Regions from separate parts of the Paenibacillus sp. J31R30 genome, predicted to be linked through region 4. Evidence: a T-box and tRNA genes for the amino acid it is inferred to sense, from the RefSeq annotation. Region 4 holds a T-box; the other regions hold tRNA genes.
What was found. The T-box of region 4 lies ahead of argS (arginine--tRNA ligase). A T-box ahead of a tRNA ligase gene usually reads a tRNA of that ligase, here a tRNA-Arg.

Region 1 (3,295 bases), on a different contig from region 4:
AAACAGTAGCGTTAACCGCTTCTACTTCGATACCTTTGTAATCGCCAAGCGCTACTTCAGGCTTAACTGTTACTTTAGCTTTGAATTTCAAGACTTGACCTTTACCGAATTGCTCAACATCTACTTCAGGACGATCAACAGGCTCGATTTTAACCTCTTCAATCGCTTCTACGTAAACTTCTGGCAAAATGATATCTAGTGCATCTTGATACAAGCTTTCAACACCGAATTTAGCTTCAAAGATTGAACGAGGCACTTTCCCTTTACGGAATCCTGGAACATTCACTTTCGCTGATACCTTCTTAAATGCTTTATCCAAAGCATCTGCTACACGTTCTGCCCCAACTTCAACTTCAAGAACGCCAACGTTCTTCTCTATTTTTTCCCAACTTGCTTTCATTTTATGCCTTCCCCTCCAAAAATGTACCATGACATATATTTTTCACGTTAAGCTCATTATAACCATTCTATTATACCATATAACATTTTCATTTCAAGCCAGCTTTGATCTTAGCTAGGATCTGGGCTAAATTGCTTCACAAATGCGCTAAGCACGTTATGCGCCCGCTTCCATTGCAGCGTCATGGCATCCACTATTCCGTAGGTTTCTAGCAACTCTTCTCGATCCACCGTACCAAATAATTTATCCTGCAAAATCGCATGCAGCGCGGATGCCCACACGTCTACTGCACTTTCTTCTGTCCTAAGCAGCTCTGTGTAAATCGATGTGCCATACGCATAGGCAAGAAACTCCTGCCAAGTCTGAGTTGCAAAGTAGACAAAGTCAGGCTGGCTTATTTCACTAATGTCCCCGACTCTGCGAATCATATCACGAATTCGCAATGGAAAATCCTCCGCTGCCAGAGGTGTCTCCTCGATTTCGACGAGAACCGTTTTACCATGCTTGGGAAACTCAATGAATCCATGCTCTCCCATTTGTTTAAGCGTCTGAAGGGCTTTGAATTGCAGATGAGGATGTCTGGGCCTTTCGCAAAGCCAGGACCTCACGAATTGGCTCACTTCGGACTGATCGATATAAGCAAGCTGCTCCAAGGCACTAACTTGTTCTTCTAAAGTACCCTCATGAAGCATGGTTTGAAGTTTGCGTATGAATGCTCCATCATCCGAGGCTGCTTTATCATGAATGTACTGTCGCAATAAGGCGGATTCTTCCTCCGAATCCTCTTCCTCTGTCTCTGTAGCTGGAAACATCGTTTCCGGAAACATGGTTAGCAGCCAGTGGCGCAGAGCTTCCCATTGCTCGGATTTACTCGACTCGACATTGGGAAACTGCAGGAGGAATGTAAGCATCTCGAGTGCTTCTTTATATTGCTCGGAGCGCAACAGCCTCGTCAGCTCATCTTCGTAGTACTTCTCTGTTTTAGGAAAAAGAATGACATTATTAGCCGTAGGGTCAGACATAGGGATCACCTCAGTTCGTGGTCTCGCTTGTGACAGTTTACTCTATCACCCAAATGATTGCAAAAATAAATATGAAAAGAAGTGTTGACTTCTTATAAATCGATATGATATTATAACTCTTGCTTCGCCAAACGGATCATGTCCAGGCGGTAAGAAGTGAGGTATGTCTCAGTAGCTCAGCTGGATAGAGCACACGCCTTCTAAGCGTGCGGTCGGGGGTTCGAATCCCTCCTGGGACGTAGATGTAAAAGGAAAGGCCGCGAGAAATCGCGGTCTTTTTTGTTTTTCGCAGGCAGATCCAATTAAACTCTTTATTTTTCAATGAAGAATTTTGAAAAATGGAGAAGCTGCCGATGTAAAACAAAACTCTTTGCATACTTAAAGATTTCATGTATAGTATTCAACAATTGCATATTGTGGGAATAGGTGCTCTTGTTTAGCCTAATAAACGAGAGCTTAAAAGGGAAGTTCGGTGTAATACCGACGCGGTCCCGCCACTGTAACAGAGGAGTCGACGCTTAAGGTGCCACTGATCGAAAGATCGGGAAGGCTAGCGTTTGACGAGGATTCTGGAGCCAGGAGACCTGCCTAATTCTGACAGCACTGTTTTTACCTACGGGAGATAGGGAGGTGTTAGAGATAGTAAACACTGTATACACATACACAGGGTATCTTTAACCTTTTTTATTAAGGTTGGAGATGCCCTTTTTTTGATTTTCCGTGATTCGTTTGAAGCAAAATTTGAGGAGGATGATCCCATGTGTGCACTGATCAATAGCAATTTAGGATACCCAAGAATTGGCGAGAACCGCGAGTGGAAGAAAGCGCTGGAGGCCTTCTGGGCCGACAAACTGGATGAGCATGATTTTACAAAGCAAATCGAGGACATTCGACTTCAGAACCTAAGCCTGCAGCAGCAGAAAGGCATCGACCTTATCCCTGTAGGCGATTTCAGCCTGTACGATCACGTGCTGGACACGTCCACCATGTTCGGACTAGTTCCAAAGCGCTTCCCGTATGAAGGCGGCGAAGTTCCACTTGCCACTTACTATGCGATGGCTCGCGGCAGTCAAGGTGCAACCGCTTGTGAAATGACCAAATGGTTCAACACCAATTATCATTACATCGTTCCTGAGTTACAGGATGCACGGCCAGCGCTCACAATCAACAAACCGCTTGAGGCATACAGAGAGGCTAAACAAAAGCTAGGCATTAACGGCAAGCCTGTTGTTCTTGGCCTATTTACCTTTCTTAAGCTGGCTAAGGGTTATAAAACTGAAGAAATCGATGGGCTAATCGAGTTATTTCTACCGCTTTATTCACGTATTTTGACAGAGTTGACGGAGGAAGGTGTGGAATGGGTACAGCTGGATGAGCCTATTCTCGTGCAATCCCTGAGTCCAGCAGATATTAGACGTGTAAAACACATCTACAGTACGCTTGCGGCAGCTGCTCCGACACTTAAAATGATGGTGCAAACGTATTTTGACGCTGTCGATCATTACGAGGAACTTATTTCCCTTCCCGTCCATGGTATCGGATTAGATTTCATTCATGGGTATGAGTTGAACTTGAGCAATCTTCAAACACATGGCTTCCCCACGGATAAAGTACTTGGCGTAGGCATTGTGGATGGACGCAATATTTGGCAGACGGATTTGAGCAATCAGCTTGCTTTCCTTGCCCAGCTTGAAGCTATCGTTCCCTATGAGCGTATGCTGCTGCAGCCATCGTCTAGCCTTCTGCATGTTCCTGTTTCAACTCGTAAAGAAAGTAAACTAGAGCCTGTATTGCGGGATGCGCTAGCATTCGCTGAAGAAAAGCTGACAGAGCTTTCTATCTTGACAAAAGCCATTCAACACAGCCAAGATTT
Region 2 (3,295 bases), on a different contig from region 4:
GCAAGCTATTGATTGGCTGCAGTCTTTTTTTCCATTGCTTTTTTGAACTCGTCATCCCGCTTCTGCTCGAAGTAGGTTTCAATCTGATTACGTAGGATGAACCCGCGCAGCGCATTGCTTTGTTCCTCAGGATAGCTTTCGAAGCTGGCGCCGTAATAGTAGCTGTCTTCCAGCTTTTCTTTCCGTATAATTTCCAACTTGCACGGCAGTTCAAAACCTAAATCCAACTCGACTTGAAGCAAGCACTTCTTATGAAGAATACCATCGATCATGGAATTATCGTTGATGGTAAACCCAATTCCATTCATCGAGATATTTTTAATGGATAGTTCAATGGGATTTTCAAGGACATGCAGTTCTTTTTGTTTGATATTCTGGAAACCCATAATCTGACCTATGTTTTTCACAGTCACCCGCGGGAACTCCCGTTTCTCCGAAAACTTCTTTCGATTCTCAGGTGGATTGATCACAATGAGTGAACCAGGTTCTTTCGCTACGACTGTCGTTTGAAGGACGAATAGACCCGATTTGGTGTATAACGTCATTTTCGCCTTGTCTCCAAGCTGAAAAACATCATATTCGGGGAACTCGATCTCCATGATGTCTCCTTGGGCATAGGTAAGAATACCTGTAGACACGAAATCATCCTTGGACAGAACAGCCTTACAATCAATCAATACTTCCGCATCGTATCCTTCTTTACTCCCATACCGCTTCAACGCATCCTGCTTCATCGCCATGTGTACCAACACCCTCCCTCTATCAATGGATTCTACAGAACTTCTCCGCACAAAATAGACTGCCCCCACCTAAAGGAGCAGCCTATCACCTTAATCAAAAAAACATCGATTTTCGGTAACCAGGCTGCCATAGCTCATTAGAACCGTAGACCCTCAGCTTTGCGTCCTTGCTTTTCAACAAGTTTGCTATTGTCGAACCCTGCCGTGTCATTGTATGTAAGCTCATCGTTTATGGTCTGAAAGACCCAAAAAGTCCCACTGATATCACCATTATACGTAGCCTAGATATTTCTTTCAACTAAAATCCTTGCATAGGCGATGTTTTTATTGTATGAATGTGTAGTGGATTGAATATCCACAGGTTTATAAGTTATCCACATTGTTATCCACAGCTTGTTAACAACGAATATTTGTTCGGACTTTTATACACATGTGGATAAACTATTATTGCGAGGTGTCCCCCTGTGGATGAACATATGGATGAACATATCCCTTGGATGAGAGAAGCGATTGGAGAGGCGCTGAAAGCCGAAGCCATCCGCGAAGTTCCGATTGGCGCGATCGTCGTCCATCAAGGTCAAATCATTGGCCGCGGCTACAATTTGCGGGAAACAACTTTAGATCCTCTCGCGCATGCGGAGATGATTGCAATTAAACAAGCAAGCGAGCATTTGCAGGCATGGCGCTTGTTGGACTGCCAGCTCTATGTGACGCTGGAGCCTTGTCCTATGTGTGCAGGTGCGATCGTGCAAGCGCGCATTCCGCAGGTCATTTACGGTACGGTGGATCCGAAGGCAGGCTGTGCGGGGACGTTGATGAACTTGCTGCAGGAGGACCGGTTTAATCACCGTGTCGATGTGGTTAGTGGTGTTCTGCAAGAGGAGTGCTCGACGATGCTGACGCAATTTTTCCGAAAATTACGCGGGAAGGCTTAGAGACGCGTAATGTTTGTCCTTGGGTTAAAATGGTTGCACCCCGAAAACATCTCGTGTTAGAATGACGATACTATGCGCCCGTAGCTCAGCAGGATAGAGCAACAGTTTCCTAAACTGTAGGTCGTACGTTCGAATCGTATCGGGCGCGCCATGGATAAAGACTCTAGAACCGTACTATTGTGCGGTTCTTTTTTGCGTTTGTGAAGCTAGGGTCGGGCGCCGTACGGCTGGACTTAAATCAAAAGGACATTTGGCGAAGTTTGTCGAATAGGGGGTTGAACGATTGCATTATTTTTTTCAAATCTGTCAAGGGGGAATCGAATAATGAAATCACTCAAGAGCAAGTTCATCCTTATCACTTTAACTTTAGTGGTTGTCCCTATGCTCTTTACAACTTTGTTTCATTATCTGTTTGTGACGAAACAATATGCTGCGACCATTGAAGAGAAGAATCGGGCTTTCGCCGCCTCTCTCTCATCCAATGTCGCTTCTTATATCAAAGGCTCGTTCGACGTCATTAATGAAATTGCGGATGAGCCGGAAGTGGCCGCTTTTAACACGGAGGCGCAGAAATCGGCGTTGGAACGGGCGGTGCTGCGAAATCCGCAATATGAGCTGCTGTATATTCAGGATATGGAAGGGATGCAAACAGCACGTTCAGAAGGGGTTCTCACGAACCGCAGGGATCGGTGGTGGTTCAAGCAATTACAGGAGAGGCATCCGAGCTTCGTGAGCAAAGCGTACTATTCTGTGTTCAGCAATGCGCCAATAACTTCAATTTTTGTGCCGATCACAAGCCGCTCGGGAGAGACGGTTGGTTTTATAGGCGCAGATATTCTTGTGGACGAGCTTCAAGCATTAGTGGAACGGAATTCGCTCGGCAAAGGGAGCTTTAGCTTTATTATTGATGGGGAAGGCACTGTTGTCGCACACCCAGACAAAATGCTCGTACAGGAAATGTACAACTTTAAGTCGTCAACGAAAGTAATCTGGAAGAAAGACCAGAACGGCCAAAATGTAAAGGACGATAAAGGCAATGAAATAACGGAAGTGCAGCCCATCAAGCTGGACCCAGCATTGAGCGAACTGACGAAACACGTCCTGCAGGGTGAAACCGGCACTGGCAGCTTCGAGGACAGCAATCGTAAGCAATTCGTTGCGGCGTACACACCGGTCAAGCTGCCGGGAGCTTCAGACCGCTGGGCTGTCATTACGGTACAAAATGAATCAGAGGCCTATGCGTTCGTGTACGATCTCCAAAGAAAAGTGCTATGGCTTTCGCTTTTTCTAGCCGTCGCAGCCAGCCTGGTCATCTGGTTTTCCTCCTCGCTGCTTCTGACGCCGATTACCCGGCTTATGCAGATCATGGAGAAGGCAGCGCAAGGTGATCTTACCCACCGGTCGCAATATCGTTCCAAGGATGAAATCGGACGTTTGACAACGAGCTACAATAAGATGATGGACAACATCGGGGAAAGTTTGAAGGACATCAAGGCCGCCTTTTCGCGTGTGTCTACCGCCTCCAATGTGCTTGCAGAGACAACCCGCGAAACTTCATTATCCATTAATGAAGCCGCCTACTCCATTACCCGTGTCGTGGAAAGCGGCAACGGCCAGAAC
Region 3 (3,295 bases), on a different contig from region 4:
ATTTAGCACGGCGAAGCCTACTTACAGGCTTGGTGAGCCTGTTAAATATTTAGATCTGAGCTATGATCCGGATGCGGAAGGGATTGCCTCCTACGACTGGACAGGGAAGCAAGAGGCATTCTTCAAAGCGGGTTCCTATCCGGTTACGTTAACGGTAAAGGATCGTCATGGTCATGTGAGTAAATTGTTCAAAAGCTTCGTAACTGTCGTAAATGAACCCTATTTATCTGAAGTGGAGTACCCGATTTACATGAAGCCGGTTGGCGGGTTCATCAAAACGAACTGGTCGACCATTTGGTCGCATTTCAATGAATTACCTATGCTTCCTAGGGAAGTCAACGAAGTGCAAGGGCGTACGCTGCTTGTGAGTGACAGCCCGGAAGAGTTTACATCGAGCGGTATTTTGTATCAAGACAATATTAACGGCAAAGCGCGCTTGTATGCGGACCATATCAATGGCACGCAAAAGAAGATGACGATGGCGATCTTCGCAACGAATAACACAGATAAACCGATTACGATCAAAACGACGAATAAAGGTGAGGTATTTCCTTCTGTTTATGCGAACTTAATCGGCAGTGAAGCGTCAGTAGATTTCCTTCTAGAGAATGTATACACAGATGAAATGACCGTTAAGCCTCACGAAAGCTATGTGTATGCTAACCTGCCTGATTTCTATCCTGGGCAAGGCGTCAATTTATTCTATGATGTCGAAACGAACGGCGAGCTGCAAATGTCTTTTGTTGCAACGGACAAAATGCTGACGTCAACGACAGTGAAGGAGCTGCCTTTACTCTCCTTTAACGGCCATGTTCGAGGGACTTTCCCCGTTTCAGAAATTCAGTGGAAAATTGATGCCACGAGCTTCACGAAATCCTCCGTATTAACGATCGGTGATAATAAGACGGACCCATTCGTCAAAGGCTACGACGTAATGCGAAAGATGAATGTGGAGAATGGCGGAAATTATGGCGTAGTCTACAAAATCCATGCAGATAAGCCACGCAAAATGGCTGTGATGATCATGGCTAGAGGCGGCGTGTTCAAGGGGCCGTTTAAAATCAACGGTGAAATCATTCCTGTACCGTTATCTGGTGTCATTACGGCATTTGATGGTTATCAAGTACTAGCGCGCACGACAGGCACAGAAGATGCGTTGGATATTGAGTTCACGCCTCCAGCGGGCTCGGCGTTCCCGATTGATTTGATTTTCTACCCATTGGAAGATTTAAAATAAAAAAACCAGCCGATCTTCGGCGCTCGGATGAGCAGGAAGATCAGGCTGGTTTTTTATTGTATAAAATTAGACGCGCTCGATGACTTTATCGATGAGTCCGTATTCGGCTGCTTCTTTAGCACTCATGAAGTTATCACGGTCCGTATCCTTCTCGATGCGCTCGAACGATTGTCCAGTGCGCTCTGCAAGGATAGTGTTCAGGTTGTCTCTCATTTTCAAAATGCGCTTCGCGCGAATTTCGATATCAGAGGCTTGACCTTCTGCACCGCCGAGCGGTTGGTGAATCATGACTTCGCTGTTCGGAAGCGCGTAACGTTTGCCTTTGGCACCTGCGGTTAGCAAGAAAGCGCCCATCGAAGCGGCCATACCAACACAGATCGTGGATACGTCTGGTTTGATGAACTGCATCGTGTCGAAGATCGCCATACCGGCTGTGATAGAGCCGCCTGGGCTGTTAATGTAAAGCGAGATATCTTTATCAGGATCTTGAGCGGCTAAGAAGAGCAACTGAGCAATGATGGAATTCGCCACAACATCGTTGACACCCGTGCCTAAGAATATAATGCGGTCCTTCAGCAAGCGAGAGTAGATGTCATATCCTCTTTCACCGCGCGCGTCCTGTTCGACGACCATAGGAATAAAACTCATGAGAATGACCTCCTTGGGGTTGGGTTACCTACTATTGGGTTACATACTATTTACAGTATCTACAAGTATGATAACGAAAAAACCTCCGAAGGTCAAGAAAGGTCAAACTAAACACAAAAAAAATCAGCCGATGAGCTGATTCGAGGTTTAAGCTGTATGTCATGTAGCTGTTTTACTGGACGCGCCCGAAAGGAATCGAACCTTTATCTCAGGCTTCGGAGGCCTACGTCATATCCATTGGACCACGGGCGCATAGTTTAGAAAAAGAGAAGCAAGGGTTATTATATGTCAGCTATCCAGAAAAAGCAAGATGGTAAGCCCTTTCAGTCCAATTTGGAGAAAAATGTTTGAACAAATGTTGAATGTTGAGAAGAAAATGGTTATAATAAGAAATGTAAATGAGAAACAAAAATATGATTTGCGTAAGGAACTTTTTTTTCACCTGGGTGGGACGTAAAATGTATACCCGGGACATAAAACGTCCTACAAAAGGATCGGGAGCGTTAAAAGTCGTCCTATGAGAGAGATTCTAGATATTCAGAAACAGCTCATGCCTGATCTAATGGACATCATGAAGAAACGCTACTCGATTCTGCAGCACATCTTGGTTTCCGGCGTTGTCGGACGAAGGACGCTAGCATCCTCGCTCGATATGACGGAGCGCGTACTCCGCGGTGAAGTCGATTTCCTGAAGGAGCTAGGGCTTCTAGAATCTGACGCAAGCGGAATGAAGATCAGCGAGTCTGGTCGTCAGCTGCTGGAGGATATGCAGCCGATCATTAAGATGGCGTTTGGCCTGACGGATTTGGAAGACAGCATTGCTAAGGCTTTTCACCTTTCAAATGTGATTATCGTCCCTGGAGATTCCGACACTTCGGTATTTACGAAAAAAGAGCTTGGACGCGCTGGTGCGGCCGCCTTACGTAAATATGTCGCCAAAGATGATATCATCGCGGTAACGGGTGGATCGACCATGGCGCAGATTGCCAATAACTTGGCGATATCTTCTTCGATGAAAGGCAGCTGGTTCGTCCCTGCACGCGGTGGACTTGGCGAAAGTGTGGATATGCAAGCGAACACGATTGCTTCCATTATGGCCAAGAAAACAGGCGGGAAATACCGACTGCTGCATGTGCCAGATCATCTTGGGGAAGAGGCGTATCAATCGCTGATACAAGATCCGCAGATTCAAGAAGTTGTGAACGCAGTGCGCAGTTGTCGCATTGTTGTACATGGTATCGGAGATGCTATGGTCATGGCACGCAGACGTAAAGTAGATGCGGAGACTACGGGCAGTCTGAGAGCCGATGGGGCACTTGCTGAGGCGCTTGGGTATTATTTTGACCGTCAAGGGAATGTGGTTCATAAGATGCCGACAGTCGGACTACGGCTGGAAGATCTGCAGCGTGT
Region 4 (3,295 bases):
GACAACTGGCTGCGTCACTAATTTTAATCCGCTGCCAGCGAATGCCAGAACATTAGGACATTATTTTAAAGATGCGGGCTATGAAACAGCCTACATCGGAAAGTGGCATTTAGCAGGTGAAGAGCCAGTGCCAGAGGCGAAGAGGGGCGGATATACGCACTGGCTTGCTGCAGAACTGCTCGAGTTTTCATCTGACTCCTACAATACGGTCCTCTATAACAATGACAATCAAGCTGTCAAGCTCCCGGGCTATCGCGTAGATGCCCAAACGGATGCCGCAATCCGATTCATAGATAGCCATCAGGATGATCCATTCTTTATGTTCCTTTCCTATATAGAGCCGCATCATCAGAACCATATTGACGATTATCCTGCGCCGGATGGGTATCGGGAAAGGTATGCAGGAAGGTGGACTCCTCCAGATTTAGCTGCGCTTGGTGGCTCTACTGCTCAACATTTAGGAGGCTACTTCGGGATGGTACGCCGGTTGGATGAAGCGCTTGGCAGGCTTCAAGACAGCTTAAAGAGTCTCGATTTAAGCGAGAATACGATTGTTCTTTTTAGCTCAGACCATGCTTGTCATTTCAAAACACGAAACAATGAATATAAGCGTTCCTGTCATGAGAGTTCTATTCGAGTTCCGACAGCAATCAGCGGACCTGGATTTGATGGTGGCGGTCGTATTCAAGCGTTGGTTAGCTTGATTGATCTTCCACCTACCTTATTGGATGCTGCGGGAATTCCCGTTCCTGACCATATGCAGGGTAGATCCATTCTACCCTTGTTACAAGGTGGAAAACCGAATTGGCCATCCGAAGTGTTCGTTCAAATCAGTGAGACCCAAGTGGGTAGAGCCATTCGCACGAAACGATGGAAATACAGTGTCTATGCACCTGATAAAAACCCCGTGAGTGACGCTGGTTCTAGTGTCTATGTGGAACAATTTCTGTATGATTTGCTTGCAGATCCGTATGAGCTTACTAACCTGGCAGGGTACGAGTCACACAAAGAAGTATCAGCCGTATTACGGGATCGTTTGATTGAACGGATGGTCGAAGCAGGGGAGGAGCCGCCGATGATTATGCCTGCGCCATCCATAGCAAGTGGTCAGCGAATCGTTCACGGTCACGAGTGCAACCTTTAAGCAATAACGATACGGAGGCAAATTAGGCTTGACATTCCCCCGAATCCCTTGTAAGATAATCGAAATTCATATCGAAATATTGATGAATGGGACAGTAATTCCTAACAGACAGTCACAGCGAGCCGGGTCAGTGTAAGCCGGTACGGATGTTACGAATGAAACGGACCCAGGAAATGGTTTGCTGAACGTGAGTAGGCGAATCCGGTCTTTCGACCGTTACGAAACAGAGGGGTTAAACGTACACGTTTAACACTTAGAGTGGTACCGCGGGAATCTTCAGCTCTCGTCTCTTTATTAGAGACGGGGGCTTTTTATATTTTCAAAAAAAGGAGTGGAAGACCATGTTACATGTTAAGCACTATTTTGCTGGTAAAATCGCATCATTACTTACTGGTTTCGACGCACAGGAGATTGCTGCTTGGATGGAATACCCAGCGAATTCGGATAAAGGAGATGTAACGTTACCGTGTTTTCGACTGAGTAAAGCGGTTGGTAAACCACCACAAGTCATTGCCGAGGAGTTGAAAGCTTCGCTTCAAGATGAAGAAATCGACTATATAGAATCCGTATCAGGATATCTGAACATTTATCTCAAGAAGGCTCATTTTGCGGAATCACTGGTTAAGCATATTATTCAAGCTGGAGATCAATATGGATCGCAAAATCTAGGGCAAGGCAGCACGGTTGTTATCGATTACTCATCTCCGAATATTGCAAAGCCATTTCATGTTGGTCATCTGAGGTCCACGGTGATCGGAAATGCCTTATATCAAATTCATTCCTTCTTAGGGTACGACTGTGTGGGGATTAATCATTTGGGTGATTGGGGAACACAATTCGGGAAACTGATTGTTGCCTATCAGCAATGGGGAAGCAAGGAAGCAGTTACTAGCGGGGCGATTGAGGAGCTTCTTCAGCTTTATGTCAAATTCCATGAGGAAGCAGAGAAGGATCCCACTTTAGAAGATCAAGCTCGTGCTTGGTTTACGAAAATGGAGCAAGGAGATCAAGAAGCGCTTGCCTTGTGGCAATGGTTCGTAGACATCAGCATCACTGAATTCCAAAAGATTTATAAGCTGCTCGGCGTTCAATTCGATGCTTATCAAGGTGAAAGCTTCTACAACGATAAAATGGAGCCCGTCATTCAGGAACTGCAAGAGAAGCAACTGCTCGAGGAAGACGAGGGAGCTTGGTTAGTGCGTTTGGATCCATACGGCATGGCGCCGGTTTTAATGTTGAAAAAGGATGGAAGTTCCCTCTACCATACGCGTGATCTAACCGCAGCAATTTATAGAGCGGATAAGTATGATTTCGCCAAGCTGATATATGTGACCGATTATGCTCAGAATCTTCATTTTCAGCAATGGTTTAAGGTTGTTGAATTAATGGGATACACGTGGGCAGCCAAGCTTGAACATGTTGCTTTTGGCCGTGTGAGTATTGAAGGTGGGACCTTATCGACACGTAAAGGCAATGTAATTAAGCTGGAGAGCTTGCTGATGCAAACTATTCAGAAAATAAGAAATGTTATCGAAGCTAGAAACCCTGGCTTGGCGAATAAAGAACAAGTTGCCCAGCAAGTTGGGGTTGGGGCTGTAATTTTTAACGATTTGAGTGCGAATCGTATCAAAGATATTGATTTTAATTGGGAGGAAGCACTTAACTTTGATGGTGAAACGGGGCCCTATGTGCAGTATACGTACGCAAGAACTTGCAGTGTGTTGAGGAAAGCTCAACAGGCGGTTGGTTATGACATTCACGCATCTGCGCTGGACGGTACCTCTCTCGAAAATAAAGAAGCCATTGCGGTTATTAAAATGCTCTATCTGTTTACTGAGCGTGTCGAACAGGCAATGGTGAAGCTGGAGCCTTCGATCGTCACACGTTATCTCATTGATCTTGCTCAAGCATTTAATCGCTTTTATCACGCATGTTACATCCTTGTGGAGGATTCACATGTGCGTGAAGCTCGCCTTGGCTTGGTTGCTTGCGTACAAATCACATTGCGTAATGGCTTGAAACTGATCGGGCTACATGCACCAAATGAAATTTAAGTTGGCTAGGAATTGGTAAAAATCTTCATTCATGAGAGATTTTCTTAGGGGGAATACTACTGGACAATACTAGGATTGACGCATAAGGAGCTGGTTT

Region 1: it has a tRNA-Arg gene. The T-box ahead of argS (arginine--tRNA ligase) is inferred to sense a tRNA for this amino acid. The anticodon was not compared.
Region 2: it has a tRNA-Arg gene. The T-box ahead of argS (arginine--tRNA ligase) is inferred to sense a tRNA for this amino acid. The anticodon was not compared.
Region 3: it has a tRNA-Arg gene. The T-box ahead of argS (arginine--tRNA ligase) is inferred to sense a tRNA for this amino acid. The anticodon was not compared.

The regions. Positions count from the first base shown of each region.
Region 1 covers NZ_JCAUAV010000006.1:233,403-236,697, forward strand. The annotation lists gene tig (trigger factor) at 1-400, opposite strand, end outside; gene AC58QO_RS21520 (hypothetical protein) at 511-1,422, opposite strand; tRNA gene AC58QO_RS21525 (tRNA-Arg) at 1,588-1,661, shown strand; cobalamin riboswitch at 1,830-2,029, shown strand; gene metE (5-methyltetrahydropteroyltriglutamate--homocysteine S-methyltransferase) at 2,181-3,295, shown strand, end outside.
Region 2 covers NZ_JCAUAV010000011.1:176,144-179,438, forward strand. The annotation lists gene AC58QO_RS27040 (PilZ domain-containing protein) at 6-740, opposite strand; cyclic di-GMP riboswitch class I at 852-938, opposite strand; gene tadA (tRNA adenosine(34) deaminase TadA) at 1,217-1,675, shown strand; tRNA gene AC58QO_RS27050 (tRNA-Arg) at 1,750-1,826, shown strand; gene AC58QO_RS27055 (methyl-accepting chemotaxis protein) at 2,000-3,295, shown strand, end outside.
Region 3 covers NZ_JCAUAV010000015.1:27,729-31,023, forward strand. The annotation lists gene AC58QO_RS29370 (copper amine oxidase N-terminal domain-containing protein) at 1-1,237, shown strand, start outside; gene clpP (ATP-dependent Clp endopeptidase proteolytic subunit ClpP) at 1,304-1,885, opposite strand; tRNA gene AC58QO_RS29380 (tRNA-Arg) at 2,066-2,137, opposite strand; gene AC58QO_RS29385 (sugar-binding transcriptional regulator) at 2,403-3,295, shown strand, end outside.
Region 4 covers NZ_JCAUAV010000003.1:659,287-662,581, forward strand. The annotation lists gene AC58QO_RS14825 (sulfatase family protein) at 1-1,144, shown strand, start outside; T-box leader at 1,218-1,438, shown strand; gene argS (arginine--tRNA ligase) at 1,486-3,198, shown strand.